DNA from 3 places in the Clostridium sp. LBM24168 genome. Region 3 is predicted to be linked to each of the others. Evidence: riboswitches for the same ligand, from Rfam matches in the RefSeq annotation. Region 3 holds a riboswitch; each other region holds the start of a gene.
What was found. A riboswitch is a leader RNA that binds a small molecule or an ion and turns the genes downstream of it on or off. The one in region 3 is predicted to bind S-adenosylmethionine.

Region 1: another riboswitch for S-adenosylmethionine. It lies ahead of ACSVC9_RS13235 (O-acetylhomoserine aminocarboxypropyltransferase/cysteine synthase family protein); the one in region 3 lies ahead of cysC (adenylyl-sulfate kinase).
Region 2: another riboswitch for S-adenosylmethionine. It lies ahead of metK (methionine adenosyltransferase); the one in region 3 lies ahead of cysC (adenylyl-sulfate kinase).

Annotation. Positions count from the first base shown of each region.
Region 1 is NZ_CP196861.1:2,669,550-2,679,994, reverse strand. Features, by position in the region: gene anfK (Fe-only nitrogenase subunit beta) at 1-508, opposite strand, end outside; gene anfG (Fe-only nitrogenase subunit delta) at 526-876, opposite strand; gene anfD (nitrogenase iron-iron protein, alpha chain) at 892-2,484, opposite strand; gene nifH (nitrogenase iron protein) at 2,518-3,345, opposite strand; partial or broken gene ACSVC9_RS13240 (PTS glucitol/sorbitol transporter subunit IIA) at 3,765-4,121, shown strand; SAM riboswitch class I at 4,348-4,453, shown strand; gene ACSVC9_RS13235 (O-acetylhomoserine aminocarboxypropyltransferase/cysteine synthase family protein) at 4,682-5,965, shown strand; partial or broken gene ACSVC9_RS13230 (GntP family permease) at 6,224-7,619, opposite strand; gene ACSVC9_RS13225 (MaoC/PaaZ C-terminal domain-containing protein) at 7,659-8,549, opposite strand; gene ACSVC9_RS13220 (PAS domain-containing protein) at 9,207-9,722, shown strand; gene ACSVC9_RS13215 (sigma-54 interaction domain-containing protein) at 9,698-10,445, shown strand, end outside.
Region 2 is NZ_CP196861.1:3,124,715-3,135,159, forward strand. Features, by position in the region: gene murA (UDP-N-acetylglucosamine 1-carboxyvinyltransferase) at 1-888, shown strand, start outside; gene spoIID (stage II sporulation protein D) at 998-2,008, shown strand; gene ACSVC9_RS15580 (peptidoglycan DD-metalloendopeptidase family protein) at 2,096-2,812, shown strand; gene spoIIID (sporulation transcriptional regulator SpoIIID) at 2,921-3,175, shown strand; gene mreB (rod shape-determining protein MreB) at 3,276-4,304, shown strand; gene yyaC (spore protease YyaC) at 4,306-4,851, opposite strand; tRNA gene ACSVC9_RS15600 (tRNA-Thr) at 5,141-5,216, shown strand; tRNA gene ACSVC9_RS15605 (tRNA-Tyr) at 5,222-5,306, shown strand; tRNA gene ACSVC9_RS15610 (tRNA-Val) at 5,312-5,387, shown strand; tRNA gene ACSVC9_RS15615 (tRNA-Thr) at 5,407-5,482, shown strand; tRNA gene ACSVC9_RS15620 (tRNA-Tyr) at 5,490-5,574, shown strand; SAM riboswitch class I at 5,615-5,713, shown strand; gene metK (methionine adenosyltransferase) at 5,783-6,958, shown strand; gene recD2 (SF1B family DNA helicase RecD2) at 7,043-9,325, shown strand; gene ACSVC9_RS15635 (hypothetical protein) at 9,261-10,286, shown strand; gene ACSVC9_RS15640 (ComF family protein) at 10,259-10,445, shown strand, end outside.
Region 3 is NZ_CP196861.1:834,635-845,079, forward strand. Features, by position in the region: gene argF (ornithine carbamoyltransferase) at 153-1,160, shown strand; gene carA (glutamine-hydrolyzing carbamoyl-phosphate synthase small subunit) at 1,175-2,245, shown strand; gene carB (carbamoyl-phosphate synthase (glutamine-hydrolyzing) large subunit) at 2,264-5,452, shown strand; SAM riboswitch class I at 5,793-5,902, shown strand; gene cysC (adenylyl-sulfate kinase) at 6,026-6,619, shown strand; gene ACSVC9_RS04070 (adenylyl-sulfate reductase subunit alpha) at 6,630-8,321, shown strand; gene ACSVC9_RS04075 (4Fe-4S dicluster domain-containing protein) at 8,305-8,619, shown strand; gene cysD (sulfate adenylyltransferase subunit CysD) at 8,641-9,441, shown strand; gene ACSVC9_RS04085 (GTP-binding protein) at 9,494-10,445, shown strand, end outside.

The DNA of each region.
Region 1 (10,445 bases), 1.3 Mb from region 3:
TTGGTTTATCTTTTTTTGCAAAAGCCTTTAAAAAGGCTTCTACGGCTACATCATATCCGCTTATCATGCTTCCTTTGAAACTTGGAGTATGGATTGGAACAAGATGAACTTCCCTTCCTGCATATTTTTCCTTCAGGAGGCCTTTATTCAATTTTGTTATAACGCCATCTATATCATCACCTATAACTTCTGTGGAACAGGTTGTTATTATTGGTATTACCTTTAAATTTGGATACCTCATCAGAAGAACGTCAACACCCTGCTCAACACGGCCAAGGCCACCAAATATTGCGGCATCCTCGTGCAGTGATGAGGAAGCAAGTTCGAAACTCTCCTTGAAATGCTGGGAAAATATAAGTCTTACAAACATACAGCATCCCTGACCGCCGTGAACCAGTCCGATACAATCCTTTATTCCTATACTGACATATTGCGCTCCAGCGGGCTGACATGTAAATATGGGATTTATAATACCCTGGCGTTCCTTTTCTTTTACTTCACAAGACATGTTTTATGCCTCCTCTCTTAATATAGCGGATCTTTAAGTTCTTCATTCAATGACCCTGTAATAGTCAGATAATCTATATTGTCCCTCAGCTTCTTCATAAGTACCTTGATTTCTTCTTTGCTCATATCATTTATCCATTCATATCTGCTTTTATAAACTTCTGCCAGATATACAGCTTCAGACCAGTAATACCTTCCAGCCGGTGTTTCTTTTTCAACTGGTTCACCGCATAAGAGCTGCATGGTTCTTGTAAGTATGCCTTCATTTTGATTTTCTCTGTCCCAGGCACGTGAGTTAAACTGCCAGAGACAATTCTTCATTATATAATTTGTAAGCTGATCTACCTTGTCTTTCATATCATTTTCCACAGACATACACCTCCACTATAATGCCCTGCTGACTTCTTTGCGCTTTTCTTTTTGTTCCTTTAAATAAGGATAATCATCATCTGTTTTATTTCGCAGTGAAGAAACACTATCATATTCTCCGGTATACTCTCTAAGCGTTGATGAAGCTGTTATTTCCTGGCTCAGATTTTCATCGGATTTCATCTTTGCAGTTATAAACCTTCTCTCTTCAGGTATTTCATCTCTTGTTATATCTACAAATGCAAGCTGATGAACCGGTGAATAAATTGCATCGTATATATCACGCGCAAATCTGACCCATCCTTCAAATCCCTTATATGGACCATTATGGTATGCATGTGCGTTTATATACGGAACACCAATTTTCTTTGCATATTCACCCGGCCTTTTGCCTGTAAAGATTACATCAGGTTTAAGTGTTTTCATAGCTTCAAGAGATTCAAGCTCATTAGGGTCATCTATGGCAAGCGCTCCCTGACAGTCGCATCTTGATATACCCTTTTCCATATCACCCTGATGACCGAATTTTGTATATACGGAAACAACTTCAACTCCCATTTCTTCATGTATTACATGTGCCCAGTGCCATAGCTTTGATCCACCCGGCCACAGGCACACCTTTTTGCCTTTTAGACGTTCCTTGTACCAGTCAAGTTCAGGTTTCCATCTGGCAGTTTCTTCATCTATTATGGCTTGGGCTCTGTCTTCAATTCCAAAAAACAGTCCGATTTTCTTTAGTGATGCAGACAATGGTCCAAATCCAAATCCGTCTATATCCATACGCGGAATTCCATACTGCTTTCTCAATTCGTTGCAGATATATTCGGCAGAACGTGCACATTCAAGTACATTCAGTTTTGCTAGATGCATGCCCCTTAAGTCGTCATAGGAACCATTACCTGTAAAGGTTGAAAGCACCTGTATTCCCATTCTCTTGAAATAGTCCTGCATAACCTCCTGATCACCCTGGATATTGTATTCACCTACATAGTTTATTGTATAGTCACTGGTTATTTTAGGTTCATGAGTACCTACTTTGTTGTTAACCCATGCTATATTTATTTTGTGATGGCCTCCAGACTGGCTTGGACCGGCGAAACCGGGAGCATTGCACACGAATATATCCACGTCCGGCATTTCATTCATTACCTCTTTTGCAACAGCCTCTATATCGTCTCCTATAAGAGCGGTACCGCAGGTTTGGTAAATAGTCATTCTCTTTATTTTTGGAAATGCCTTGAAAGCTTCAATAATATTTTCCTTCAGCAATTTTGTAGCTCCAAATACTATATTTTTTTCTTTTACATCTGTAGCAAAAGTATATTTGATCTGGAAATTGTCATTGTCACTTATATAACGTTTGGTCTGCCAGGTATCGTAAGTGCAGCCTATAGGTCCGTGACTCATGTGAATTACATCCTTCATCGGAGTGCCTATAACATGTTTTGCACCGCAATATACGCAGCCTCTTTCTGAAAGAGTGCCTGGAATTGTGTTCAAATATCCGAGTGGAAGTGCATCTGTCAATTTTTCATCTTTTCCTTTTTCAACTACATGCTGTTTCCTGTCTGGAATACATTCACTGCATTTAAACAAATGATATGGCATAATTAATTCCTCCCCTTATTTTGATATATTTTCTTAATCGCCGATACCGTATTTCACGACCATGGCTTCAAGCTGTGGCATTTCAAGAGGCGTAGGAATGGTGAACATTTTATTTTCTATAATTTTGCGTGCAAGTTCTCCATACTCTTTTGACTGATTGCATTTGTCATCAAATTCGATAACTGTTTTTTTATTGAATTCTGCTTTTTGTACGATATTATCACGCGGCATGAAATGAATAAGCTGTGTATTGATTGCCGAGGTAAATTCTTCCAAGAATTCTCTTTCCCTGTCTACATTACGGCTGTTGCATATGATTCCGCCGAGACGTACACCGCTCCTGTTTGCATATTTAACAAGGCCTTTACAGATGTTGTTTGCAGCATATATTGCCATCATTTCACCAGAAGCAACAATATACACTTCCTGTGCCTTACCATCACGAAGCGGCATTGCAAATCCACCGCATACAACGTCACCAAGTACATCGAAAAATACGAAATCCAGATCTTCAGTATATGCACCATTTTTTTCCATAAGATCAATTGCTGTTATTACACCACGACCTGCACAGCCTACGCCTGGTTCAGGACCGCCTGATTCTACGCATTTGATATCACCGTATCCTGTCTTTACAATTGTTTCGGCTGTAATTTTTTCTTCACCTTCGTCACGAAGCATGTCCATTAATGTTTTCTGGCTCATTCCACCTAGAATCATACGTGTTGAATCGGCTTTTGGATCACATCCATGTATGAATATTTTTTTATTGTAGAAATGTGCCATTGCTGCTGCGGTGTTCTGCTGGGTAGTTGATTTACCTATACCGCCCTTTCCATAAAATGCAATTTTTCTTGTCATTTTAAATACCTCCTTAATTTCCAAAATATTTTCCAGAATGTTATGTTTTATATTGTTTCATTTGATTATATTGTAGAGTTTAATAATTGTCAATATATTATGGCTATTTTTTATTAATTTATAAAAAATAAGTTTAATTTATTGATGATTATTCAAGGAAAGATTATATTTTATACATGAATATCTTTGACTACGTATAAGATTTTATAAATATTTTGTACAAAACATAATAAAATGGAATTGATTTATACAAAGAGTTTAATTTCAGCACATATTACTCAAATTGATATTTATCCTAATATTATTTATGAGGACATATAAGGTACGTGTTATGATTATGTTGAAGAACAAAGCTTTTATAAGTTGTGAAAAGGTTTTTATTGCTATATAAATTTTTATGCTGGGGAGGAATATTTATTATGAAATATAAATCTAAAGTTATTGGAATAGGTGATTCTGCATTTGAACTGCTGGAGGCATGTAATAGTCTTGTTATATTTAATAATAATGCTCCGGCAGGACCGGCTGAAATTTCCATATTTCATACTATCGAGAATTTTAAAGAAGATATAGTTGTAGGTGATAAACTTATATTTGGGAACGAAGTTTATACTATAACTTGCATAGGAGATGAAGCTATGCATACTCTGAAATAAATGGGACATTGTACGCTTGAATTTTCAGGAAACGACGTGGATTTACCAGGACAGATTGCATTAAAAGGCTCTACTTCACCTAAAATAAATATTGGTGGCATTATAGTATTTTCAAAGTAACTATTTATGTATTATCTATTAAAAAATTTATCTGTAAAACTAAGGAAAGCGAGATGCTTGTTCTTGATGAAAGAGCCATAGGCAGTATTTTTATCAAGGCTGAAGTAATTATAAAAATAGAATAATTTAAGCTTTCAATATATTTAGGGATAGAAATTTTTAATTTTGCTATTGACAAACCAATAAAAAGATTATATAGTATATATAAATTAATTGAATATTTAACTTCTTATCAAGAGAGGCAGAGGGACTGGCCCTATGATGCCCGGCAACCTGAATGAATTTTTGTTCAACGGTGCTAATTCCAGCAGGTAATACCTGAGAGATGAGAAACGTCAAGGATTATAACTTCCCACAGTTTCTTGTAGGAAGTTTTTTATTTAGCTAATTAATAGAAAGGCATAATATAATATTAAATTTGGATTGGAAGTGATTGTAGTGAAGTTAATGTGTAAATGCTGCTGTTGTGAATAATCATAATAGTCACAATAATTATAATAATGAATCAAAAAAGAATAAAAAAGAATAATTTTACTATATAAATGTGAGGAGAGATAAGAATGAGTGAAGAGAGAAAATTAGGGTTTGAAACATTACAGGTACATGCAGGACAGGTTCCAGATCCAACAACAGGAGCAAGGGCAGTTCCAATTTATCAGACTACATCTTTTGTTTTTAAAAATGCAGATGAGGCAGCAGATTTTTTTCAGTTGAAAAAACCAGGCAATGTTTATGCTAGAATAATGAATCCAACAGAAGATGTATTTGAACAGAGAATAGCAGCACTTGAAGGAGGAAGTGCAGGACTTGCAACCTCATCAGGGTTGGCGGCAATACTGTATTCAATATTAAATGTGGCAAATTCAGGAGATAATATAGTTTCTGCTAGTACACTTTATGGTGGCACATATGAATTATTTTCAGTAACATTAAAGAAATTAGGAATCGATGTAACATTTGTTGATCCTGATGATCCTGAAAATATTAGAAGGGCTATTACAGATAGGACAAAGGCAGTTTATGCTGAGACATTAGGAAATCCAAAGATTAATGTATTGGATATAGAAGCTGTAGCAAATATAGCTCATGAGAATAAGATACCACTTATAATAGATAATACTTTTGGTACTCCATATCTTGTAAGACCAATAGAATATGGTGCAGATGTAGTTGTGCATTCAGCAACAAAATTCATTGGTGGACATGGGACAACTATTGGTGGAGTTATAGTAGATGGGGGAAAATTTGACTGGGCAGCAAGTGGAAAATTTCCTGATTTTACTACACCAGATGAAAGTTATAATGGACTTGTTTATGCAGATCAGGGACCAATTGCCTTTGCTTTAAAAGCTAGGGTTCAGCTTCTTAGAAATACGGGAGCAACATTAAGCCCGCAGAGTGCATTTTATTTTCTCTTAGGATTGGAATCACTTTCACTTAGGGTGGAAAGGCATGTAGAAAATACAAGAAAGGTAGTTGAATTTTTAAGTAAGCATCCAAAAGTTTCATGGGTAAACTATCCTGAACTTGAAAGTAGTCCATATCACGATTTGGCAAAGAAATATCTTCCAAAAGGTGCAGGTTCCATATTTACATTTGGAATAAAGGGAGGACTTGAAGCAGGAAAGAAATTTATAAATAGTGTTAAATTATTTTCATTGCTTGCAAATGTAGCAGATGCAAAATCTCTTGTAATACATCCTTCTAGTACTACACATGCTGAGTTAAATGAGGAACAACAAAGAGCTGCTGGAATAACTCCAGATCTTATAAGACTTTCAATAGGTGTAGAGAGTATTGACGATATTATATATGATTTGGATCAGGCACTTGCTAAAATTTGATAGGATATAACTAATAGAGAATGTGAAAGTTAAGTTTCTTCAATATTATATAGTTAATGTCGAAGAAACTTGACTTTTTATATTTTTAGAAGTGATTTCTTTTCTATAATAATTTCACATAGAAATAAAAGGATTCAAAAGTGTTTCTCAAATTTATAAAAGAAATTATGCAGGAATATCCTTCCGAAAAGATTGTAATTATTCTGAATTCAGGATATTCCCGTATTAACTATATTTTGCTCGTTATTATATAGGGAATTATATAAAGTGGAATATACTCTGTAAAAATACAAGAAAGAAACAGGTTGCTGTTTTAAACATGGTCAGGACGAATATATCCTTATATGATTGCTTGTGTGTTAGACCTGTAATAGCCAAAAGGGTGATTACTGCACCGTTGTGGGGTAATGTATCCATTCCTCCTTGCAGCCATAGCGGCAACACGGTGGAGTAATTCAGGAGATATACCGGTATTTGCAGCCCAATCTAGATATTTTGTATGGAACATATCAAGTGCAATACTCATTCCACCGGAGGCTGATCCGGTAACTCCGGCCATAACGTTTACAGTAACTGCTTCAGATAATAATGGAGTACCATTAGGGTTTATGTTTATTAAAGCATTGGCTATACCGCTGAAACCCGGAAGTGTTTTTATAACATTGCCATAACCAACTTCAGAAGCTGTATTCATAACTGCCAATAGAGAACCAATTGCACCGGCACTGAGACCCTGACTCACATTACCTTTTAAAGCTTTTGGGTTAATAAGTAAGGCCATAATGACGCCTACTACGAGTGAGATAATAAGTGCCCAGTTGTTCATTGAACCAATGACACTATTTTTATCAATATTGTAAGGTGCTTGGGTTACCCATGAAGCAATATCCCAGTGGGGAAAAATTAATTTCTGTAAAACCAGGGATAATACAAGTACTGTAACTAATGGGAGTATTGCCAGAGCAGGGCTTGGCAAGTTTTCATCTGATACATTAACGGGTTCATTAATGTGATTTGTACCGTAACCTTCTCCCACTGCTTTAAGTGAACGCCTTCTCCATTCTATATAAGTCAGTCCGCCGACAAGTAAAATTATACTTCCCAGTATACCAAATACAGGTGCAGAGTAAAGATCTGTGTTAAAAAATTTCATTGGAATGGAATTTTGAATTTGCGGAGTTCCTGGAAGAGCATCCATAGTAAAAGTTAAACACCCTAAACCGATTGTTACGGGAATGAGACGTTTTGGAATATTAGCCTGTTTAAAAATGGAAGCTGCAAATGGATATACCGCAAAAGCTACGACAAATGTGCTTACGCCGCCATAAGTAAGTATGGCTGTAGACATGGCAACAGAAAACATTGCATTTTTTTCCCCTAGTTTTTCTATAATAAATTCAGCAATAGACTTTGCCGCACCGGATTGCTCCATAACTTTTCCAAATACAGCACCCAGCAGGAAGAATGGGAAAAAGTTTTTCACATAGTTTGCCAGGTTCGGAAGAAATATTTCCGTGTATGTCGGCATTATAGAAAATCCAGAGAAAATAGCTGCCAACAGTGCAAAGATAGGGGCAAATAAAATAACCGAGTAACCCTTGTAGGCCATGAAAATCAACAGACCTAAACTCAATAAAATTCCTAAAACTGCCATTTTAAAAACCTCCATAATATAAATAACTTTTTGATAATTTTATTTCCACTCAAATACACCACGGTCAAGAATCGGTTTGCCGCTCTTTACGTCTATAAAACGAAAATATGCAATACCTGCTCCAATTTTCCAAATAAGCAGCTTAACCGGTGTATCTGGATAAAGTACATTTCTCATCTGTGCTGTCATACGTGTCATGCGATCAGGTTCATCGGGACAAAGTACAGAAATAGCCATTCGGCATGAGAATCCAAAAGAGCATAATCCCTGTACAAAGGATGTTGGGAAACCCATTTTCTGTGCATATTTGGGATCGACGTGAACTAAATTTGTATCACCAGTCAGACGGTATAGTAAATTCTGAACAGGACTTATATAATCATCAACTTCATAATCGGGATTTCTATATGGCATTTTTACTGAACTGCTTAACATAGGTTTTCCACCAAATCCTCCAGCTTCGTGAAAAAATGTTGTAGAATAATTAGTACACACTAGATTACCAGCTTCGTCACGAATATCTAGCTTTGTTTTTACTACTGCACCTTTATCCTTACCACGGTCATATACGTCTGTGATTACATCTTGATATTGGAAAGTTCCTTTAATAGGATCGATAGGGCGATGCATGATAATTTCATGATCCATGTTTAAAAATGAAATGCTTGGTTTTATGATTTCTTCAGCAAGCATAGAAGCAGGAAGCGGCATCCACTGATATGGTCTAACATTCTGCGTTCCCCAGTAAGGAACAGTACCATAAGTTGGAATAGCCTTAAGACACTTCTCATATGTGTAAATTAGATCATCTCTATGGGCACCTACAGCTAATGCATATAGAGCAATATCACGCCAACTATATTCCATATAACGAGGCTCCATTTTTTTACCAACTAACATTTCTTCCAGATTAAAATTAATTTTTCCCATAATTTTCTTCCTTTCTTAAAATATAATATTTTTACTTAAATATAGAGCAAAGATCATGCCAATTATAAAAACTATTTATAATATATAAAATTTGTATTAGGGTTCTTGTTTTACATTTATTTTTTGCTTACAAATGTATTTAGATAGAGGTATTCTTGTGTCATAAATTAAAATGTGTGTGTTTTTTTCCAATAATATTTTTATTGCTTTTTTATCATACATTTTTCATATTATGGATTAAAATAGTATAAATTATATTTATTGACAACTGTAATTTATATAAGTAAAATTAGATTATAGTTATTACTAAAATAAATAGATAGCATTTAAAATATTATTTTAATAAATATAACTAGCTTATCTTTTGTTAACGATTATGATAAGGTACTGTGTGAATTTTTAACCAGTATATTTCATCTTCTTTCAAATTACTGAAGAATCAAATCTAATTGTTACAGATTTATAGAAAATATTTTTATTGCCAATATTTAATGATGTAATCATAATCTAGTCATCCTTTACTGATATTTTTGGATTTTAGCAAAAATATCATATCATAAAGTGATGACTTTATAATTATTGTTATCTAGCAAACTAAAAGAATCTAATCATTTATATATTGTGAATTATTATTTGTGAGGAAGGGGAGTAAATATAATGACTGATCATAAATATAAATTATTTTTTAAACAATTATTAAAAAAGTCTGAAGATGGTTTTATAGTAGTTGATGATAAAGGTATTATTACTGATATTAATGAGCAATACTGCAATTTTCTTGCAAGAAAACAAGAAGATGTGATAGGTAAGCCAATCGGAGAAGTAATTTCTACTACTTCTATGTATGATGTTTTAAACCAATGCTATCAGGGTGATGGAAGCGAGAGAGTATATATGCAACCATATTCTAAAGGTGAAACGCGAGATGAAAATGAAACATATTGTGTAGGTAATCGTTTTTGTATATTTGATGAAAGAGATAATGTTATAGGTGCTATGGCCCAAATGAAATTTAGAGATAGATCTCTGGACATAGCCCATGAGGTAATGCTAGCTGAGATGGACTATTATGAATCTAAATATCATGAATATATGGATAAATCCAGTGGATTTGATAATATTGTTGGAAACGATACTAAGATTATTGAATTGAAAAAAAAGGCATTAAGGTAGCTAAAACTGATTTCTCGATTCTTATTACAGGAGAAACTGGTACTGGAAAAGAACTGATTGCAAAGGCTATACATTTAGAAAGCCCACGTCGGGATAAACCTTTAATATGCATTAATTGTGGTGCCATACCATCTGGGCTGATGGAATCTGAACTTTTTGGCTATGAGGAAGGGGCATTTACTGGAGCTAAAAAGGGTGGAAAAGTAGGGAAATTTCAATTAGCCAATTCAGGAACTATATTTTTAGATGAAATTGGAGATATGCCATTGCCTTTACAGGTGAAATTACTGAGGGTATTACAGGAAAAAGAAGTTGAACCTATCGGAAGTATGCACCCTATACCTATAGATGTGCGTATTATTTCTGCAACAAGGCAAAACCTTTATCAAATGATTAAAGATGGTAAATTCCGTGAAGACCTATATTATAGACTAGCAGTTATAAATATAGAAACTGTCCCTTTACGCGATCACAGGAATGATATTCTTCTTTATACCAATTATTATCTTGCAGAATTAAATAAAAAGTTCAAAACATCGATTGTATTAACGGGCTCTGTTAAAAAATGTCTTACCAAATACAATTGGCCTGGCAATGTTCGTGAATTACAGAATGTAATTTCAAGTGCTTATGCTTCCTGTAATAGTATAATTATCGGTTTATCAGATCTACCTTCAAAAATTGCTACTTCTGATATTAGTAGAATATCAAGTGAAGCTAAAA
Region 2 (10,445 bases), 890 kb from region 3:
ATAGATCTACATCTTAAAGGACTTAGTGCACTTGGTGCTGAAGTAAGCGTAGGACATGGATATGTTGAAGCAAGAACTGATAAACTTATGGGAAATAACATATATCTGGATTTTCCTTCTGTTGGTGCTACTGAAAATATAATGATGGCAGCTGTAATGGCTGAAGGGGAAACTATAATAGAAAATGCCGCAGAAGAGCCTGAAATAGGTGATCTTGGTAAATTCTTAAATAATATGGGAGCTAATATAATAGGGGCTGGTACTGATACAATTCATATATTAGGAGTTAAAAATTTAAAAGGAACTACCCATAGACCTATAAGTGACAGAATAGAATGTGGTACCTTTATGATTGCAGCTGCAATAACCAGGAGTAAAATTAAAATAAATGGAGTTAATTTAGAGTATATAAAGCCTATAATTGCTAAATTAACTGAGGCTGGAATATATATTAAACCTGAAGGAGACAGTATAATTGTAAATGGTAATAGAGAACTCAGACCCATAGATGTAAAAACCATGCCTTATCCTGGATTCCCGACAGATATGCAATCGCAGATGACAGGACTTTTGTGCACCGTACAGGGAACGAGCATTATAACAGAAACTATTTTTGAGAACAGATTCATGCATGCTGTTGAGATGAAAAGAATGGGTGCTAATATAAAAATAGATGGAAGAAGTGCTGTCGTTGAAGGAGTTCCAAGGCTTACGGGAGCAGAAGTGAAAGCTACGGATTTAAGGGCAGGAGCTGCATTGATACTTTGTGGGCTTTCTGCAGAGGGTGAAACAGAAGTATCAGATATATATCATGTAGATAGAGGATATGTGAATATTGAAAAGAAGCTTAAAATACTTGGTGCAGACATTGAAAGGATAGAAAATTAGATATTTGTATTTAGGAATATTATCATTAGTATTTTCATAATTATATTGTATATAAAATTAAGATGAAAACCTGCAGTAGTACTGCAGGTATAATTATGAGAGGAGTCTAATGAAGAAAAATATCTTTTTTATATTAAAAAACATATCAATACTAATGCTTATGTGTACATGCTTTATAATTGTACTTTCTTTGGTTGTAGGTGGTTCTAAAGGAAATCCAATAAACCCGGAACAACTAGTTTTTAAAAACAAGCAGGAAGAAAAAATAAAGGTATATATAACTAAAGAAAAAAAGATAGAAGAAATCCCTATAGAAGATTATGTTGTGGGAGTGGTATCTGGAGAAATGCCTGCGGAATTCTCTATAGAGGCTCTCAAGGCGCAGGCCGTGGCAGCCAGGACCTTTGCATTAGCACATATGGAACAGTACGGAGGGAAAAAATATAAGGGCAGTACAGGGGCGGATGTATGTGACACGGCACAGTGTCAGGTTTTTATGTCAAAAGAGGAAAGAATGAGTAAGTGGCCTGATAAAGATAGAAATATGTACTGGAATAAAATAACTGATGCAGTAAGTTCCACGGGAGGAGAGATTTTAACTTATAAAGGTAAGTTGGTTATGGAACCATATTATTTTGCTATAAGTGGAGGAAGAACGGAGAGTGCACTTGCGGTATTTAATGATGATATAGGATATTTAAAGAGTGTAGAAAGTCCTGGGGAAGAAAGGGCTAAAAAGTATGAAACCCGTAAGGATATACTTAAAAGAGAATTTATAAAAATAGTGAATTCCAATTATAAAACTGCTCAGCTTTCAGTTCCCAATTTGGAAACTGCAGTCAGTATAAAGAGCAGAAATGAGGGTGGAACTGTAAAAGAGATCAAGCTTGGAGGGGTTACTGTATCAGGAATAAAATTCAGGGCGCTTATGGGACTTAATTCATCTAATTTTAGTATAAGTTTCAAGGATGGCATAGTCAGTATTAAATGTCTCGGATATGGTCATGATGTTGGAATGAGTCAGTGGGGTGCAGATGCCATGGCCAAAAAGGGGAAAAATTATAAAGATATATTATATCATTATTATGATGGAGTAAAAGTATGTAAAATTGGTAGTTAATTGAACTACCAATTTTTTTTATGGAAAATTAATAAAATATGTATTTTTTGTCATTGTCTGGACAAACTACAAAAAGGAGGTGTTGATATGGATAAAAAAATTGTTAAAAAACCATTTAATTTTATAAAGAAGGAGGGCTTTTATATAATTTTATTCATCTGCTTATGTATTGCGGCTACTGCTGCTATTTTGACAATTAAGAATAGCAAGGATCAAAAAGTACAGGAAAATAAGCCGGCTGTATCACAGCAGGCCAAAATTGATAAAACTGCTAAAGTGGAGAATAAACATGATAATGCTCTTCAAGTTAAAAAGAATGAGGGTACAGAAAGTAAGACAAATAGTACTTCTGGAAAAGAAGAAGTATCAAAAGGAGTATCGAATTCGATTAGTACGTCTTTTCAAAAACCTGTTGAAGGAAATATAGCGAGGGGATTTTCAGAAAATCCTGTATATTGGGATTCTACTGGAACCTATAGACCTAATCTAGGCTATGATATACAGGTTCCAATTGGGAAACCGGTTTTTGCTGCTATGGATGGAAAAGTGGAGGAGATAAGTAACAATACTCAAGACGGAGTTGAAGTCATTGTAAATCATCAGAATGGTTTGAAAACAGTATATTCAAACCTAAACGCTAATTTAAAGGTTTCTAAAGGTCAAAATGTATCAAAAGGAACAGTGATAGGTGTTGTAGGAAATACCACACTTAGATCTGCTTATGAAAAATATGGTGATCACCTTCATTTTGCTGTCTTAAAGGGAAATGAATTTGTTGATCCGGGAAAATATATAAAATATTAAAGTTTAGCCATTTCTTCATATTAAAATGTGGAAATGGCTAAAAGAAAGTGAATTAGATGTAAGTATAAATATTATTAGCTGCGGACTAAATAAAGGAGTTGATAACAGTTGAAGGATTATATAGAGGAAAGAGTTTTAGAAGTAGCTAAATATATAATAGGATCTAAAGCTACAATAAGAAAAACAGCAAAGGTTTTTGGGGTCAGTAAAAGTACTATACATAAGGATATGACAGAAAGACTGCCCAAAATAAATCCTCAAATTGCTAAACAGGCTAAAATGATATTAGATTATAATAAGGCTGAAAGACATATAAGAGGTGGCAATGCCACTAAAATGAAATATAAAGCTATTGAAGGTTAAAAACACTCCTATTATAATTATATATAATATGGTAAACTTAATACGAATAGATAATTTTAGCTGCTAATGAAAAGCAAGGGAGAGTAGGAGTGAAAAAGGAATGTTTTTTAGTATAGGAACGGACATGGGAATTGATTTAGGGACGGCTACAGTACTTGTTTATATTAAGGGAAAGGGTGTAGTATTGAAAGAACCATCGGTAGTGGCAATAGATAAGAATCAGAACAGGGTACTTGCTGTGGGTGAAGAAGCATGGCAGATGATTGGAAGGACTCCAGGTAATATTGTTGCTATACGTCCTATGAAAGATGGAGTTATCTCTGATTATGATGTAACGGAAAAAATGTTGAAATATTTTATAGGGAAAGCTTGTGGACGTAAAAGGACTACGCCGAGAGTTGTAGTTTGTGTACCTTGTGAGGCCACAGAAGTTGAAAAAAGAGCTGTAATTGATGCAGCACAGAATGCCGGTGCAAAGAAAGTATTTTTGATTGAAGAGCCTTTAGCGGCAGCTATAGGTGCAGGTATTGATATAACAAAGCCTGAGGGAAATATGGTAATCGATATAGGTGGAGGAACTACAGACGTAGCTGTTATTTCTTTGGGGGGAATTGTAGTAAGATCTTCTATTAAAATTGCGGGAGATAAATTTGATGAGTCTATAATTAAGTTTATAAGAAAAGAGCATAAATTGATGATAGGTGAAAGAACTGCAGAAGAATTGAAGATAAACATAGGTTCAGCTTTTGAATCTGATGATGATATTGGAATGGAGATAAGAGGAAGGGACTTGATTACGGGCCTCCCAAAAAATATAGCAGTATCCTCTGATGAAATGAGAGAGGCATTGAAGGATACTATAAATGCTATAGGGGATACGACTCATGCGGTACTTGAAAAAACTCCTCCGGAGTTAGCTGCTGATATTGCAGATAAGGGAATTATTATGACCGGGGGAGGATCACTTCTACATGGTTTAGATAATTTAATACAGCAAGTTACAAATGTACCTGTATGTGTAGCAGATGATGCAGTATCCTGCGTTGCTCTTGGGACTGGCAAGGTATTGGAATATCTAGATAAAATGGAACTTACTTTCAGCGGAGATGATATAACGCTGATTGATTAAATTATTTATTTTCAGTGCTGTCATTGAAATATAGATAGTATGCATGAATTAGTGAATTAACTATTACTTCTGACATAGATAGAATTAGATTTAATCTTATATTGTTTGAGTTGCTGAAGATATTTTTACTTGTATTTGAATCCACTATACCAATTATCGAAGTCTCTCCTACATTTGGTAAGGATTTCCCCACTCCTTTTCCTGGATGAATTGGAAAATCTCTTACTTGTATTTCACCTATATTATTTACATCACCAAGACACGCATCTACACCTATTATATTGCATTTCTTGTGATGCAATGTGATATGTTTTAATTTGCTGTCAATATTAAGGGCATGTATTGGTTCTTGTATTGTACCATAAACAGGGAGAGGAAAGTGTTTATATGTAAGTAATGTACCTACTAAAGGGCCAAGACAATCACCTATATATCTATCTGTGCCAATACAAACTATGATTGTATTTTTATCGATATGATCTCTTAGAAAATGTGCTAATTTGTAATATGCCAGGGGAGTTTTATAGTTGACTTTTACTTTGTTCAAAATATTCACCTCTTTAAATTGTGCTTTATTTCATTTCATAAGATGTACATATGCAACTGTTTGAAACGTCATATATAATTTATATGAAGGCCTGAAGAAAATTAGAATAAGTAATATGTTGAGTAGAAATTGTGAAAATGTGATTTAAAGAGAAATATAAAGAAATATGAAGAAAAAACAATTTAAACACTAGAATATAATACAAAATAAAATTTGAAAAAGAGATATTTAAACGGTATACTAACATACGTCAATGCGTAATGTTGATTGTAAATGAATTACATAATAAGCTGACATAGCTCAGCTGGTAGAGCAACTGACTTGTAATCAGTAGGTCGTGGGTTCGATGCCTACTGTCAGCACCAAAAGTGGAGGAATTCCCGAGTGGCTAAAGGGGGCAGACTGTAAATCTGTTGTCATTGACTTCGATGGTTCGAATCCATCTTCCTCCACCAATTTCGGGCGCATAGCTCAGCTGGGAGAGCATCTGCCTTACAAGCAGAGGGTCACAGGTTCGAGCCCTGTTGTGCCCACCATGTATAAAATAATGAATAAGCTGGCATAGCTCAGCTGGTAGAGCAACTGACTTGTAATCAGTAGGTCGTGGGTTCGATGCCTACTGCCAGCACCAAAAATATGGAGGAATTCCCGAGTGGCTAAAGGGGGCAGACTGTAAATCTGTTGTCATTGACTTCGATGGTTCGAATCCATCTTCCTCCACCATAAAAACACTATTAGGTGTTTTTTATTTTATAATTTGAAACTCTTATCAAGAGAGGTGGAGGGAAAGGGCCCTTTGAAACCCGGCAACCGGTAATTATACTAAGGTGCCAATTCCTGCAGTTGTTCTGCAAGATAAGGGAGTTGATAAAGCTTATTAACCTCTTTTTATTAAGAGGTTTTTTATTTTATATAGATGGAGGTAAAAGAGATGAAAAAGTTGTTCACTTCTGAGTCAGTTACAGAAGGGCATCCAGATAAAATGTGTGATCAAATTTCAGATGCTATACTTGATGCAATAATGGCGCAGGATCCTGATGGAAGAGTAGCTTGTGAGACTATAACTACAACAGGAATGATTCTGGTTATGGGTGAAATATCAACTAATTGCTATGTGGATATTCCTAAAATAGTTAGAAATACTGTAAGAGAGATAGGCTATACTAGGGCAAAATACGGTTTTGACTGTGATACTTGTTCGGTAATATCTTCAATAGACGAACAGTCGTCAGATATAGCCATGGGAGTAAATGAAGCTTTTGAAGCTAAATCTGGTGAAATGGACAAGGAAGATGCTATAGGCGCAGGAGATCAGGGAATGATGTTTGGCTTTGCTACAAATGAAACTCCAGAATATATGCCGCTTCCAATAAGTATGGCACATAAACTTGCAAAAAGATTAGCAGCTGTTAGAAAAGATGGTACCCTTTCTTATTTAAGACCAGATGGGAAGACACAGGTTACAGTAGAATATGAAAATGATAAACCGATCAGAATAGATACTGTAGTCATATCATCACAGCATGATCCACGTGTAAGTCAGGAGCAGATAAACAGAGATATAATAGAGAATGTCATAAAACCGGTGATACCATCGAAATTTTTAGATGATAATACAAGGTATTTTATAAATCCTACAGGAAGATTTGTAGTTGGAGGTCCACAGGGAGATTCTGGACTTACAGGAAGAAAAATAATAGTTGATACTTATGGTGGATATGGAAGACATGGTGGTGGCGCATTTTCTGGAAAAGATCCGACTAAAGTTGATAGATCAGCTGCTTATGCAGCAAGATGGGTTGCAAAGAATCTTGTGGCAGCAGGTTTGGCTAATAAACTGGAAATACAGCTGGCTTATGCTATAGGAGTTGCAAAACCAGTATCTATAACAGTAGATACTTTTGGTACTGGAAAAATTTCAGAAGATAGAATAGTGGATATAGTAAATAGAGTATTTGATTTGAGACCTGGAGCTATAATAAGGTATTTGGATTTGAGAAGACCTATATATAGACAGGTAGCAGCATATGGACATTTTGGAAGAACAGACATAGATGTACCATGGGAAAAACTCAATAAAGTGGATGAAATAAAAAAGTACTTATAAATAAAGGCACGCATCTAAAATGATGCGTGCCTAATGTGTTATAATTAATTTATGGATATAATTTTTTAAAAGTAGGGAGATTTTATGCAGGAAATACAGGGTGTTATAGATGATGTAGTATTTCAAAATGAGGATAATGGATATGTAGTTGCCAAGTTGAAAAATAAGAGTGGTATTACTACGGTAGTAGGAAATATACCTTTTATTATGGAAGGACAGAACTTGAAGTTTATAGGTGAATGGGTAACACATCCGCAGTTTGGAAAGCAATTTAAGATTAAATACTCTGAAGAAATAGTACCAGATACTACGATTGGAATTGAAAGATACTTATCGTCTGGAGCCATATCTGGCATAGGACCTGTTACTGCAAGGAAAATAGTAGATAAATTTGGAGATAAGACTCTGGATGTAATGGATAATCATATTGAGAGGTTAAGGGAAATAGATGGAATTGGAAAAAAAAAGATAAACCTGATATGTGAATCTTATTCAAAACAAAGTGAAGTTAGGAGCATAATGGTATTTTTACAGACTTATGGGATAGGTGCAAATCAGTGTGTGAAAATACATAAAAGATTCGGTGCAGATTCTATAAATATAGTAAAAGAAAATCCATATGTTCTTACAGATGAAATATCTGGAATAGGATTTAAAATAGCTGACAGAATAGCCAGAAGCCTTGGAATAGAAGCAAATTCACCTTTTAGAATACAAAGTGGAATAAAATACATAGTGAGCAGATTTTGTAATTTTGGCAATACATACATGCCTCTTGAAAAGGTTATACAGGAAGCGGAAAGTGTACTTAATGTGACGAGAGAAGAAATAGAGGAGAACATATATGATAGTTCACTTAAAGGAAAACTTAAATTAGAGAAATCAAAAGATGAAGTTTGTGTATTTTTGCCTATTTACTATTATTGCGAGCTCAGTGTAACTAAAAAAATTTTATATGTGCAATTTAATAAGTATGATGAAATAGATATGGATATAGAAAAGGAAATTGCAAGGTTTGAATCTGACAATAATATAAAATTTGCAAAATCCCAAAAAGAGGCAATAAGGGGAGCATTTCAAAATGGGGTAGAGATAATAACAGGGGGACCAGGTACAGGAAAAACTACCATAATAAATTGTATAACCGACATATTTGAAAAATTAAATATGAAGGTTCTTATGGCGGCACCTACAGGAAGAGCTGCGAAGAGAATGTCTGAATCTACAGGTAGAGAATCAAAAACTATACACAGACTTCTTGAAATGGGTGTACCTAGTGATGAGGAAACATTGTTTTTTTCGAAAAGTGAAGAGACACCTCTTGAATGTGACGTAGTTATTATAGATGAAGCCTCTATGATAGATATAATGCTTATGAACAATTTGCTGAAGGCAATATCTATTGGAACGAGAATCATAATAGTGGGTGATGCGGATCAGCTTCCTTCGGTAGGACCCGGGAATGTACTTAGGGATTTTATAGACAGCAAATGTATTAAGGTAATAAGGTTGAAGGAAATATTTAGACAATCAAAGGAAAGTATGATAATAGTTAATGCACATAGGATAAACTCCGGAGAAATGCCTTTTATAAATAAAAAAGATAAAGATTTCTATTTTATAAGGTGTACAGATCCAAATAAAATGTTAAATACTTTAATTGAATTAGTAGATACAAGACTACCTAAATTTAATAAATCATGGAATAAATTAAATAATATACAGGTAGTTTCTCCTATGAGAAAAGGAATTCTGGGAGTTTCCAACCTCAATAAAAAGCTGCAGAATATATTAAATCCTGAAAGTATTGATAGAAGACAAAGGGAATTTAGGGGTACAATTTTTAGAGTAGGGGATAAAGTTATGCAGACAAAAAATAATTATTCTCTAAATTGGACGCTGATTTCAGATAAAGAGGAGAAGGGACTTGGAATATTCAATGGTGATGTTGGATATATAGAAGATATAGACAATGAAAATAATAATATAACTGTAATATTTGATGATGACAAAAAAGTTGTATATGATAATATATATTTGGATGAACTTGAACTTGCATATGCAATAACCATACATAAAAGTCAAGGAAGTGAATTTCCTGTAATTGTAATGCCTGTTTTTATGGGATCTAATTTTTTTATGAATAGAAATTTATTATATACGGCTATAACGAGGGCAAAGCAGATGGTTGTTCTTGTGGGTGATTTGAAAGCACTTAAATTTATGATAGATAATAATAGAAGTTTTGAAAGATATTCATTATTAAAAAATAGAATAATGGATATAATGGAGAGTGAAGAAGATGTTACTTTGGGAAAAGATGAATTTCCAGGAAGAGAAAAAAAAGATAAATCAAATGATAATTAACTGGAGTAACGGGAGAAAAAAATTTTTAAATATTATTTCAATTCCATATAATTCTACAGAAATATTTGTTGAAATTATTAGGAGGTATGTTTTAGAAAATAAAAAGATATTATATATAACTGATGAACACAGCAATAAAATAAGTATAGTAGCTGATATAAAAAAATATACAAATATAAAAAGCTATGCTTACATAAAAGATAATGTAGAATATAGCAGTTCAAACTTAAAAATATGTAATTTTACTATGTCCATAAGTATGAATGAAAATTTTGATCTTATAATATATGACGATATAAGTAGTTTTTCATGTCATAATAAATATGAAATATTGGATATATTAAGTAGATTATCTAATAAAAATAACAAAACTATTGTTTACTCTATAGAGGAAGTACTTAGAAATGCTGAAAACATAGTGCTGCCTGTAAAGAATAATAGCACTCCAATGGTTGAACCCAGGACGATACTCACGAGAGTTGATATAAATAAAGGGATACCGTTTATTGTCTATGATTATTTGAGATGGTCTATAAATGCTGGAAGAAAAGTTATAATATTTGTTCCGGATAAGGATAAAGTTGAAAAAGTATCCTGTTATATAAAACAGTATTGTAGCCATTTTTTAAAGAATATAATGTGTTTTGTAGATAATAGATTCAATGAAAAATTCATCTCAAGATTTTTAAACATAAAAGATGTAGTACTTGTTACAAATTGTATTAAAGAAGTTGCTCCACATATAGAAAATTCTGATATAATGGTTTATTTTGCAGATAGTTCAAATTTTAGTTATAAGGATTTTATATATTTATGTGGAAGTGTAATAAGAAATGAAAAAGATTTGAAAGGAGAGGTTATATTTTTAGCTAATTGTGAAAACAAGAATATGGAAAAGGCTAAGAATATGACCAGAAATTTTAATAAGGAAGCATGGAACATGGGATTATTGAGAGTCTAAAAAATATTAAAGACTGCATATTGTCAGTTATATATTGTACTGATGATGTTTGTATTGTTTGTGGAAATGAACTTTACTCTGACAAATTCATATGTAACTGTTGTGCAAATAAAATAATGATTTGTACAGATAAGACGCAGATTGGATTAGGTAACGTAA
Region 3 (10,445 bases):
ATACAATATTGAATTTTTATAAATATAAATGTATAATTATAAATAAAAATAGTTGGATAAATTAATTTTATTTATAGAAAATACCATATATAAAACAATTTGAGAAAATTTGATTCTCATATATGAGATATTAATTATTTAGGAGGTAATTAATGGTGAATTTGAAGGGAAAAAGCTTTTTGACTTTAAAGGATTTTACACTAGAGGAAATAAAATTTTTTTTAGATTTGGCGGCCAAATTGAAAATAGAAAAACATAAAGGAAATCAGAAAAAGAGGATGGAGAATAAAAATATTGCGTTGATATTTGAAAAGGAATCTTTGAGAACAAGATGTTCTTTTGAAGTTGCTGCATATGATATGGGTGCACAGGTTACATATATAAATTCTTCACAGAGTCATATTGGAAGTGGAGAATCGTTAAAAGATACTGCTAGAGTTCTTGGAAGAATGTTTGATGGAATAGAGTATCGAGGATTTTCACAGAAAAATGTGGAGATACTATCTGAGTATTCAAAGGTTCCTGTATGGAATGGACTTACAGATGAAGATCATCCAACTCAGGTCCTGGCAGATTTTTTAACGGTTCAGGAATGTGTGAATAAACCACTTGATAGAGTTAATTTTGTCTATATAGGTGATGGAAGAAACAATGTTGCCAGAGCTCTTATGATAGGTGCTTCAAAAGTTGGAATGAATTTTAAGACAATCACTCCGAAGGCATTGTTTCCAGACAAGGATTTTATAGATGAATGTAAAAAGGAATCGGAAAGATCTGGAGGAAATATAACTGTTAGTGATAAAATAGATATGAATATTAAGGGTGCAGATGTGATATATACTGATGTTTGGCTTTCAATGGGTGAAAGTAAGGAACTATGGAGGGATAGAATAGATATGCTTACACCATATCAGGTAAATACTGAATTACTTGATATAACTGGTAATAGTCAAGTTAAATTTATGCATTGTCTTCCTTCGTTTCATAATATTGAGACAAGTATTGGAAAGATGATATATGATAAATTTGGACTTTCTTCTCTGGAAGTTACAGATGAAGTATTTGAAAGTAAAAATTCAGTAGTATTTGATGAAGCGGAAAACAGACTGCACACTATAAAGGCAGTTATGGTTGCAACCTTGGGAAATGACAATATTTAGAAAGAAGGTATATTATGAACTCTATTTTGTATTTGGAGGATGGTACTGTATTTATGGGAAAAGCCATAGGGGAAAAAGGCATAACAGTAGGTGAACTGGTATTTAATACTTCAATGACGGGATATCAAGAAATACTTACAGATCCATCTTATTCTGGACAGATAATAAACATGTGCTATCCATATATAGGGAATTATGGGATTGACCATAATGTAAGCCAGTCTAATAAAATTCAAGCAAAAGGAATAGTAGTGAAAAATTGTTATAATGATACTTCCCACTATTTATGTAAAGACAACTTTGAAAATTTTCTTTTGAAAAATAATGTAGTTGGAATAAGTGGTGTAGATACGAGAAGTGTTACTAAAAAAATAAGATCCAGGGGAACTATGAAATGTGTAATCTGCAGTGAGAATGAATCGATTTATGGAATAAGGAAGGTACTAGATTCGTATAGCTACAAGAATTTAGTAGAGCAGGTAAGCATAAAGAACATAAAGCATATAGAGGGTGATGGCTCAAGAGTAGCAGTATTAGATTTTGGAGTTAAAAAAAATATGATAAGGGATTTAATGAAAAGAAAGTGTGATATAACTATTTTCCCATATAATACTCGATATGACGAGATAATGAGCATAAATCCAGACGGAATACTGCTTTCTAATGGACCCGGAGATCCTAAGGATATGATGGATATCATACCAAATATAAAAGCCATAGTAAACAGCGGAATACCGGTATTTGGAATATGCTTTGGACATCAATTATTATGTCTTGCCCTGGGTGGAGATACCTATAAAATGAAATTTGGTCATAGAGGTGGAAACCATGGAGTATATGATGCAGATATGGATAAAGCCTTTATAACTTCTCAAAATCACGGATATGCAGTCAGAGAAAGCAGTTTGAATAAAGATGAAATTGTAGTAACTCATATTAATTTAAATGATAATAGTGTTGAGGGTATAAAACATAAAAGATTACCAGTATTTTCAGTTCAATTTCATCCTGAGGGATGTCCGGGACCAACAGATACAGCATATTTATTTGATAAATTTTTAAAGTATATGACTTTAGTAAAATAAACGAGGAGAAGTGATAAAATGCCATTGCGAAAGAGCTTGAAAAAAGTTTTGATTATAGGTTCAGGACCTATAATAATAGGTCAAGCTGCGGAATTTGATTATTCGGGGACACAGGCTTGTGAGGCCATTAAAAGTGAAGGTATAGAAACTGTACTTATAAATAGTAACCCGGCTACTATAATGACAGACAAGAATATTGCTGACAGAACTTATATAGAGCCTCTTACTGTTGAAGCAGTAGAGGAAGTGATTAAAAAGGAAAGCCCAGATGGGATTCTTGCTGGATTTGGAGGACAAACAGCTTTAAACCTTGCCATGGAACTTGAAAAAGTTGGAGTACTCAAAAAATATAATGTTGAATTGCTGGGAATAAAGATTCAATCTATAAAAAATGCCGAGGATAGGGAAAGCTTTAAGAATCTTATGGAATTTATAGATGAACCTATAGCACTTGGAACAATTGCCACAAGTATAAACCAATGTATAGAGTTCCTAGATAAGGTGAATTTTCCAATAATAATAAGACCGGCTTATACCCTAGGTGGTACAGGCGGTGGTATTGCAGTTAATTATGCAGAGTACATCGAAATATGCGAAAATGGACTTGAGGAGAGTCCTATAAATCAAATTTTACTTGAGCAGAGCTTGTCGGGATGGAAAGAGCTTGAATATGAAATTATGAGGGATAAAAAAGACAACTGCATGGTAGTATGTAATATGGAAAATATAGATCCTGTTGGAATACACACAGGAGACAGTATAGTTGTCGCACCTTCCCAGACTTTGACTGACAAAGAGTATCAGATGCTTAGAAGATCTGCTGTAAAGATAATAAGAACATTGAAAATAGAAGGCGGCTGTAATATCCAATTTGCACTAGATCCTGAAAGCAGTAATTATAAAGTAATAGAAGTAAATCCAAGAGTAAGCAGATCTAGTGCGCTTGCATCTAAAGCTGCAGGGTATCCTATAGCTAAAATTGCTGCTAAAATTGCACTTGGCTATACTTTAGATGAACTTAAAAACTATGTAACAGGGAATTCCAGTGCATTGTTTGAACCAGCACTTGATTATTGTGTGGTTAAAATACCTAAATGGCCCTTTGATAAATTTAAAAGTGCAGATAGGGGACTAAAAACACAGATGAAAGCTACAGGGGAAGTCATGTCAATAGATAGGAATTTTGAGAGTGCACTTTTAAAAGCTGTAATAAGTCTTGAAGGAAAAATAATAGGACTAAAGCTGGACAAATTGACAGAAATTAGTAGAGATGAAATAGTTAGAAAAATAGAAATGCAGGATGATGAAAGGCTTTTTGCCGTGGCAGAGGCTCTTAGAAAAAGGATGAGCATTGAAGAACTTCATGATATAACTAAGATAGATAAGTGGTTCATACGTGGGATAAAGAATATAGTGGATATGGAAGATGAATTGATAAAAAATGTTCCCAATGTGGATGTAATACATAAGGCAGAAGTCATGGGATTTACAGATGAGTATATTTGCAAATTGATTGGCATGAGATTAGATGATTTGAAAAAACTAAGGGAAATAAACGGTATAAGGTCAGTTTATAAAATGGTAGATACTTGCAGTGGAGAATTTGAAGCAAAAACCTCATATTATTATTCCTGTTACGATCTTGAAAGTGATAATGTTGTTTCAAATAATAAAAAAGTATTGGTAATAGGATCTGGACCTATAAGGATTGGACAGGGAATAGAATTTGACTATTGTTGTGTCAATGGAGTATGGGCGATAAAAGAGGCTGGACTTGAAGCCATCATTATAAATAATAATCCAGAGACAGTAAGTACAGACTTTGACACTTCTGATAAACTGTATTTTGATCCGCTTTATATAGATGATGTTATGAATGTAATAAATGAAGAAGAAATAGATGGAGTTGTGGTACAGTTTGGAGGACAAACTGCATTGAATTTAGCTAAGAAATTAAATGATAGGGGAGTAAATCTACTGGGAACTTCTTTTGAATCTATAGATTTAGCGGAGGACAGGGAAAAATTTAGAGTTCTCCTTAAAAAATTAGGTATAAGTTCTCCAATAGGAGGATCTGTGACAAGTTTGGAAGAAGCTGATATATTGGTAAAAGAGATAGGGTATCCAGTTATCGTAAGACCATCCTATGTAATAGGAGGAAGAGCTATGAAAGTTGTTTATAATGATGAAGAACTTTCAAAATATCTCAAAGATGCGGTAAATTTATCCAAGGAATATCCTGTACTCGTGGATAAATATATAATTGGAAAAGAAATTGAAGTGGATGCTATATCTGATGGAAAAGATCTCATAATTCCAGGTATAATGGAGCATGTAGAGAAGACAGGAGTTCATTCAGGAGACAGTATAGCCATTTATCCTGCGTCTGATTTGCAAGAAGAAGTGCTGGAAAAGATAGAGGAGTATACTGCTAAAATAGCAAGGGAACTAAATGTCAAAGGACTTCTGAATGTTCAATATGCCTTTGATGGACAAAAAGTGTATGTTATAGAAGTAAATCCGAGAGCATCAAGAACAGTCCCTATTTTAAGCAAAGTGACTGATATACCTATGGTGAAAATAGCTGTAGATGTCATGCTTGGAAAGAAAATAAAGGATTTTGGATATAGACAGGACGAATATAGAAATAGTAAAATGATAGCAGTTAAAATGCCTGTATTTTCAAATAAGAAATTGCCTGAGGTTGATGTGGCACTTGGACCTGAGATGAAATCCACAGGGGAAGTGCTTGGAGTTGATTTTGACAGGAATAAAGCTATATACAAGGCATTTAGGGCAGCAGGAATAGATGTATATTTAAAAGGTAACCTGTATATATCAGTAAATGACAGAGATAAAGAAGAAGCGATTCCCATAATCGAAAAATATAAGTCACTTGGATTTAACATTTTTGCTTCATCAGGAACCTATAAATTCTTGATCGACAGTGGAATAGAATGTGAAAGATTGGCTATACAGGATGCTGTAGGGAAACTAAGAGAAAAGAAGATAGATATAGTTATCAACACTCCTACTATTGGATATAAAAGTGGAACGCCTGGTTTTGAGCTTAGACGTGCGGCGCTTGCTCATGATAGGGTTTTATTTACATGTTTGAATACGGCGGATGTATATATTTTGTGTATAAAAATAGAAAATAACGGTGAAAAAGTGGAATATAGATCCATGGAGGAGTATTTAAGATGAAGAACATGTAGTTATTTCTTGACAAAATATAATTAAGAAAGTATAATAAATTCAATGTAATAGGAAGATAAAAAGCTATGATTAAGATAAGTATATTATGAAGTCTTAAAGAGATGGATCTCACAGCTGAGAGAGATCCTAAGAGGAAGTAATGGAAATGCACTTATGAGTTCTTGAATTGAAATTAGTAGGTTTAGGCGGGGATGTACGTTAAAACGTTAAGGATATAAGTTATTGTATATTTGCATAATGTAATTATATAATAAACAGAGTGGAACCGTGGAAGTAACTTCTGCCTCTGTAAAGAGGCAGAAGTGTTTTTTCACTAAAATTAAATGTATTCTTATCAAGAGAGGTGGAGGGACTGGCCCAATGAAACCCGACAACCGGCATTCTCATGTGAATGCAGCGGTGTTAATTCCTACGGAATAATTTTCTGAGAGATAAGAAAAGTGGCAAGGTATTGAATGACCATTTTTCTTACAAAAGAAAAATGGTCATAATTTTTACTTTGGAATTTAATACTGTGCAGCTTTATATTGATAAATTATCGTGGATAGTGGGGGGATTTTATTGGACAAAAAATCAACTAATATAGTCTGGCATAAAACTTTTGTAAATAGAGAGCTTAGGGAAAAACTTCTGAATCAGAAAGGAACTGTAATATGGTTTACAGGACTTTCTGGTTCGGGAAAATCAACTATAGCTTCTCAATTGGAAGTTAAATTATATAATATGGGTAAGCTTACCTATATCCTGGATGGCGACAATATAAGGTATGGATTAAGCTCTAATCTTGGGTTCACTAAAAAAGATAGATCTGAAAATATAAGGAGAATATCGGAGGTTTGTAAGCTATTTGCAGATGTCGGAATTATCACAATTGCAACATTTGTATCACCATTCAAGTGTGACAGGGATAAAGTCAGAAGTATGCTTGGCAAGGATTTTATAGAAGTATATGTGGATTGTCCACTTGAAGTTTGTGAGGGAAGGGATCCTAAAGGAATATATAAAAAAGCAAGAGATGGAGAGATAAAAGATTTTACTGGGATAGATTCTCCCTATGAAATACCAGATAACCCCGAAATTATTTTATCAACTTATAAAAGTAGTATAGAACAATGTGTTGATAAAATACTGGATTATTTGTTTTATAAAGGATAGGAGTGATTGAATGAAACTGGTACCTGAAAAGTTGACTGCCGATGTTTTGATAATAGGTGGTGGTACTGCAGGATGTTTTGCAGCAATTAGGGCGGCAAGAACGCATCCTGCGGTAAATGTTCTAATTGCGGAGAAGGCAAATATAAAAAGGAGTGGATGTCTTGCAGCAGGTATTAATGCACTCAATGCATATATAAATGATGGTGAGACACCAGAGAGTTTTGTAGATTATGTGAAGAGCGAGTTCAGTGGCGTCATAAGAGAGGATTTAGTATATACAATAGCAAGGAAACTTAATGATGTAACTTTGGAGATTGAAAAAATGGGGCTCCCTATTTTGAAGGATTCCAGTGGAAAATATATAAAAAGAGGAAAAAGAAGTATAAAAATAAATGGGGAGAATATTAAACCAATACTTGCAACTGTAGTTAAAAAATACAGTAATATAAATGTATTGAATGGAACAAATGTTATAGATTATATAAAGAAAAATGGAAGAGTTATAGGAGCCTATGCATTTTCTATATATGGAGAAAAGTTTTATGCAATTTATGCCAAAGCTGTCATATGTGCAGCAGGTGGGGCGTCAGGATTATATAAACCTAATAACCCTAATTTTTCTAGACATAAAATGTGGTATTCTCCTTTTAACACCGGGTCAGGTTATGCCATGGGTATAAGGGCCGGTGCTGAAATGACTAGCTTTGAAATGAGATTTATCGCTTTAAGATGTAAAGATACTATAGCACCTACTGGAACTATAGCACAAGGAGTAGGAGCGGTTCAGATAAATGGCAGGGGAATTGAGTATGTTAAGAGCTACGGGAAGCCAACGACCATAAACAGATTATATGCTACGGTAATGGAAAATAAAAATGGAAATGGTCCATGTTTTTTGAAGACCAATGATATTACCAAAATGGAAGAAAGTAATTTAATTAAGGCTTATTTAAATATGTCACCTTCACAGGCACTTAAATGGATAGACAGTAAAAGAATGCCATCTGAAGAGAATGTTGAAATTGAAGGAACCGAGCCTTATGTGGTAGGTGGGCATGCAGCTAGTGGATACTGGGTTGATACAAAGAGAGCATCTACCTTGAAAGGACTATATTGTGCAGGAGATGTAAGCGGAGGGAGTCCAAAAAAATATGCCACTGGATGTTTTGCAGAGGGAGAAATATCAGCAGATTCTGCACTAGAGTACATTAAAAATATAAATATGGATTATCTTGATGACATATATATAAAAGCTAAACTGGATGAAATAAATAAATTTTTCAATAACAAAAGAGGTTTATATAGTGTTGACCAAATAGAAGAAGCTATGCAGAAGACAATGGATGAATATGCAGGAGGTATATCGCAAAATTATAGTTATAATTCTCAAAAGCTTGATATAGCTCAAAAGAGAATAGATGAACTGTTTGAAATCAGCAGGGATCTGAAAGCAGATAATTGCCATGAACTCCTGTTTATATATGAACTTATTGATAGGCTTTATGTGTGCAAAGTGCTTATAGGGCATTTAAAAGCAAGGCATGAAACACGATGGAGGTGTTATGAAGAAAACTCAGATTTTCCTGAAAGAGATGATGAAAATTGGATTAAATATGTTAATTCGGTATATAAAGATGGAAAAGTAAGTATCATGTTTAGGAATATAGTGAAAAAGGAGAATATATATGAGCATAAAAATTGACAAAGATAGATGTATAGGATGTTTCAAGTGTATATATATATGCCCTGGGAGCTTGATATACAGTGATGTCGATGAAAAAGCATATATAAAATACGAAAAAAATTGCTGGGGATGTACTGCATGTATTAAGGAATGCCAAATGGGAGCGATTAAATATTATCTTGGTGCAGATATAGGGGGAAATGGTTCTTGTTTATATACAAGTCAAAATGGCAATGAGCTGGAATGGCATATAATAAACAGAGATAATCATGAGACTATTATAGTTACAAATAGAAAAGAATCAAATAAATACTAATATCTAGGAGGAATATTATAAATGGATCATTTAGACAGATTGGAATCTGAAAGTATATATATTTTTAGAGAAGCATATAAAAAACTCGGAAAACTTGGAATGTTATGGTCAATAGGAAAAGATTCTACAGTCATGCTGTGGCTTGCTCAAAAAGCGTTTTTCGGGAATTGTCCCTTCCCACTTATACATGTGGATACTACATTTAAGATTCCTGAAATGATAAAATTCAGAGACAGGGTGGCTAAAAAATACAATTTAAATCTCATAGTCCATACGAATACACAGGCATTGAAAGATGGGATGGGACCTGAAAAGGGAAGACTTGTATGTTGTAAGGCATTGAAAACTGAAGGCCTACAGCAGGTAGTGGATGAATATAGGTTTGAAGGGCTTATAGTTGGAATAAGAAGAGATGAAGAGGGCTCTCGTTCCAAAGAAAGAGTATTTAGTGAAAGAAATTCAGAATCCAAATGGGATTACACAGATCAGCCGCCTGAACTGTGGGATCAATTTAAGACTGATTTTAAAAAGGGAAATCATATAAGAGTACATCCAATTATAAACTGGACAGAACTTGATATATGGGAATATATAAGAAGAGAAAATATTCCTGTAGTTAGCCTGTATTTTGCGAAAAATGGGAAGAGATATAGAAGTTTAGGTTGTGCTCCATGTACTAATCCAATTGAGTCAAATGCCACTACATTGGACGATATAATAGAAGAACTAAAAAATACTAATGAAACCGAAAGGTCTGGAAGGGCTCAAGATAAGGCTGATGCGCATGCACTTGAGAAACTTAGAAAAGACGGATATATGTAAACAATATAAAGTTCACAATTAACAATTTAAATATAGAAAGGATTTAGATCGGATGGCAAAAGATAGAGAAAATTTAAATATAGTAGTCGTTGGACATGTAGATCATGGGAAATCGACATTAATAGGAAGATTGCTTTACGATACAGGTTCATTACCAGATGGTGAAATTGAAAAAGTAAAGAAGATATCCGAAGAAAACGGAAAAAAGTTTGAATATGCCTATTTGCTTGATGCTTTTGAAGAGGAACAGAAACAAGGTATAACTATAGATATAACTATGTTGCAGTTCTTTACACAAAGAAGAGATTATGTAATTATAGATGCTCCTGGGCATAAAGAGTTTTTAAAAAATATGATATCAGGTGCAGCTAGTGCTGAAGCCGCTATTTTAGTTATAGATGCCAAAGAGGGAGTACAAGAACAGTCAAAAAGGCATGGATATATATTATCCCTTCTAGGTATTAAAAAAGTATTTGTAGCCATAAATAAAATGGATTTGGTGGATTATTCGGAGGAGAGATTTAATGAAGTAGAAAGGGAATTCAATGAATTTTTGAATAATATAAATATATATCCAGAAAGATATATACCAATTTCAGCTTCTAATGGAGACAATATAGCAAATAGATCTGATAAAATGCCTTGGTATAATGGAGAAAATATTCTGGAGAGTATGGATAGTATAGAAAAAGATAGAGGGATAGAAGAGAAAGAACTTAGATTCCCTATTCAGGATGTATATAAATTTGACAGCAGGAGGATTATAGCTGGCAGAATTGAATCCGGTACACTTAAAACTGGAGATGAAATTGTGATTTATCCTTCTGGAAAAACTACAAAAGTAAAATCAATTGAGGCATGGCAGGATAGAGATAGAAAGGATGTTGTAACTGCTGGAATGTCTGTAGGAATTACTGTTGAAGATGAATTTTATAATAAAAGAGGTGAATTTATATGCCATAGAGAGCATCCTGTTACTGTTGGAAATGTCTTTAATGCCAATG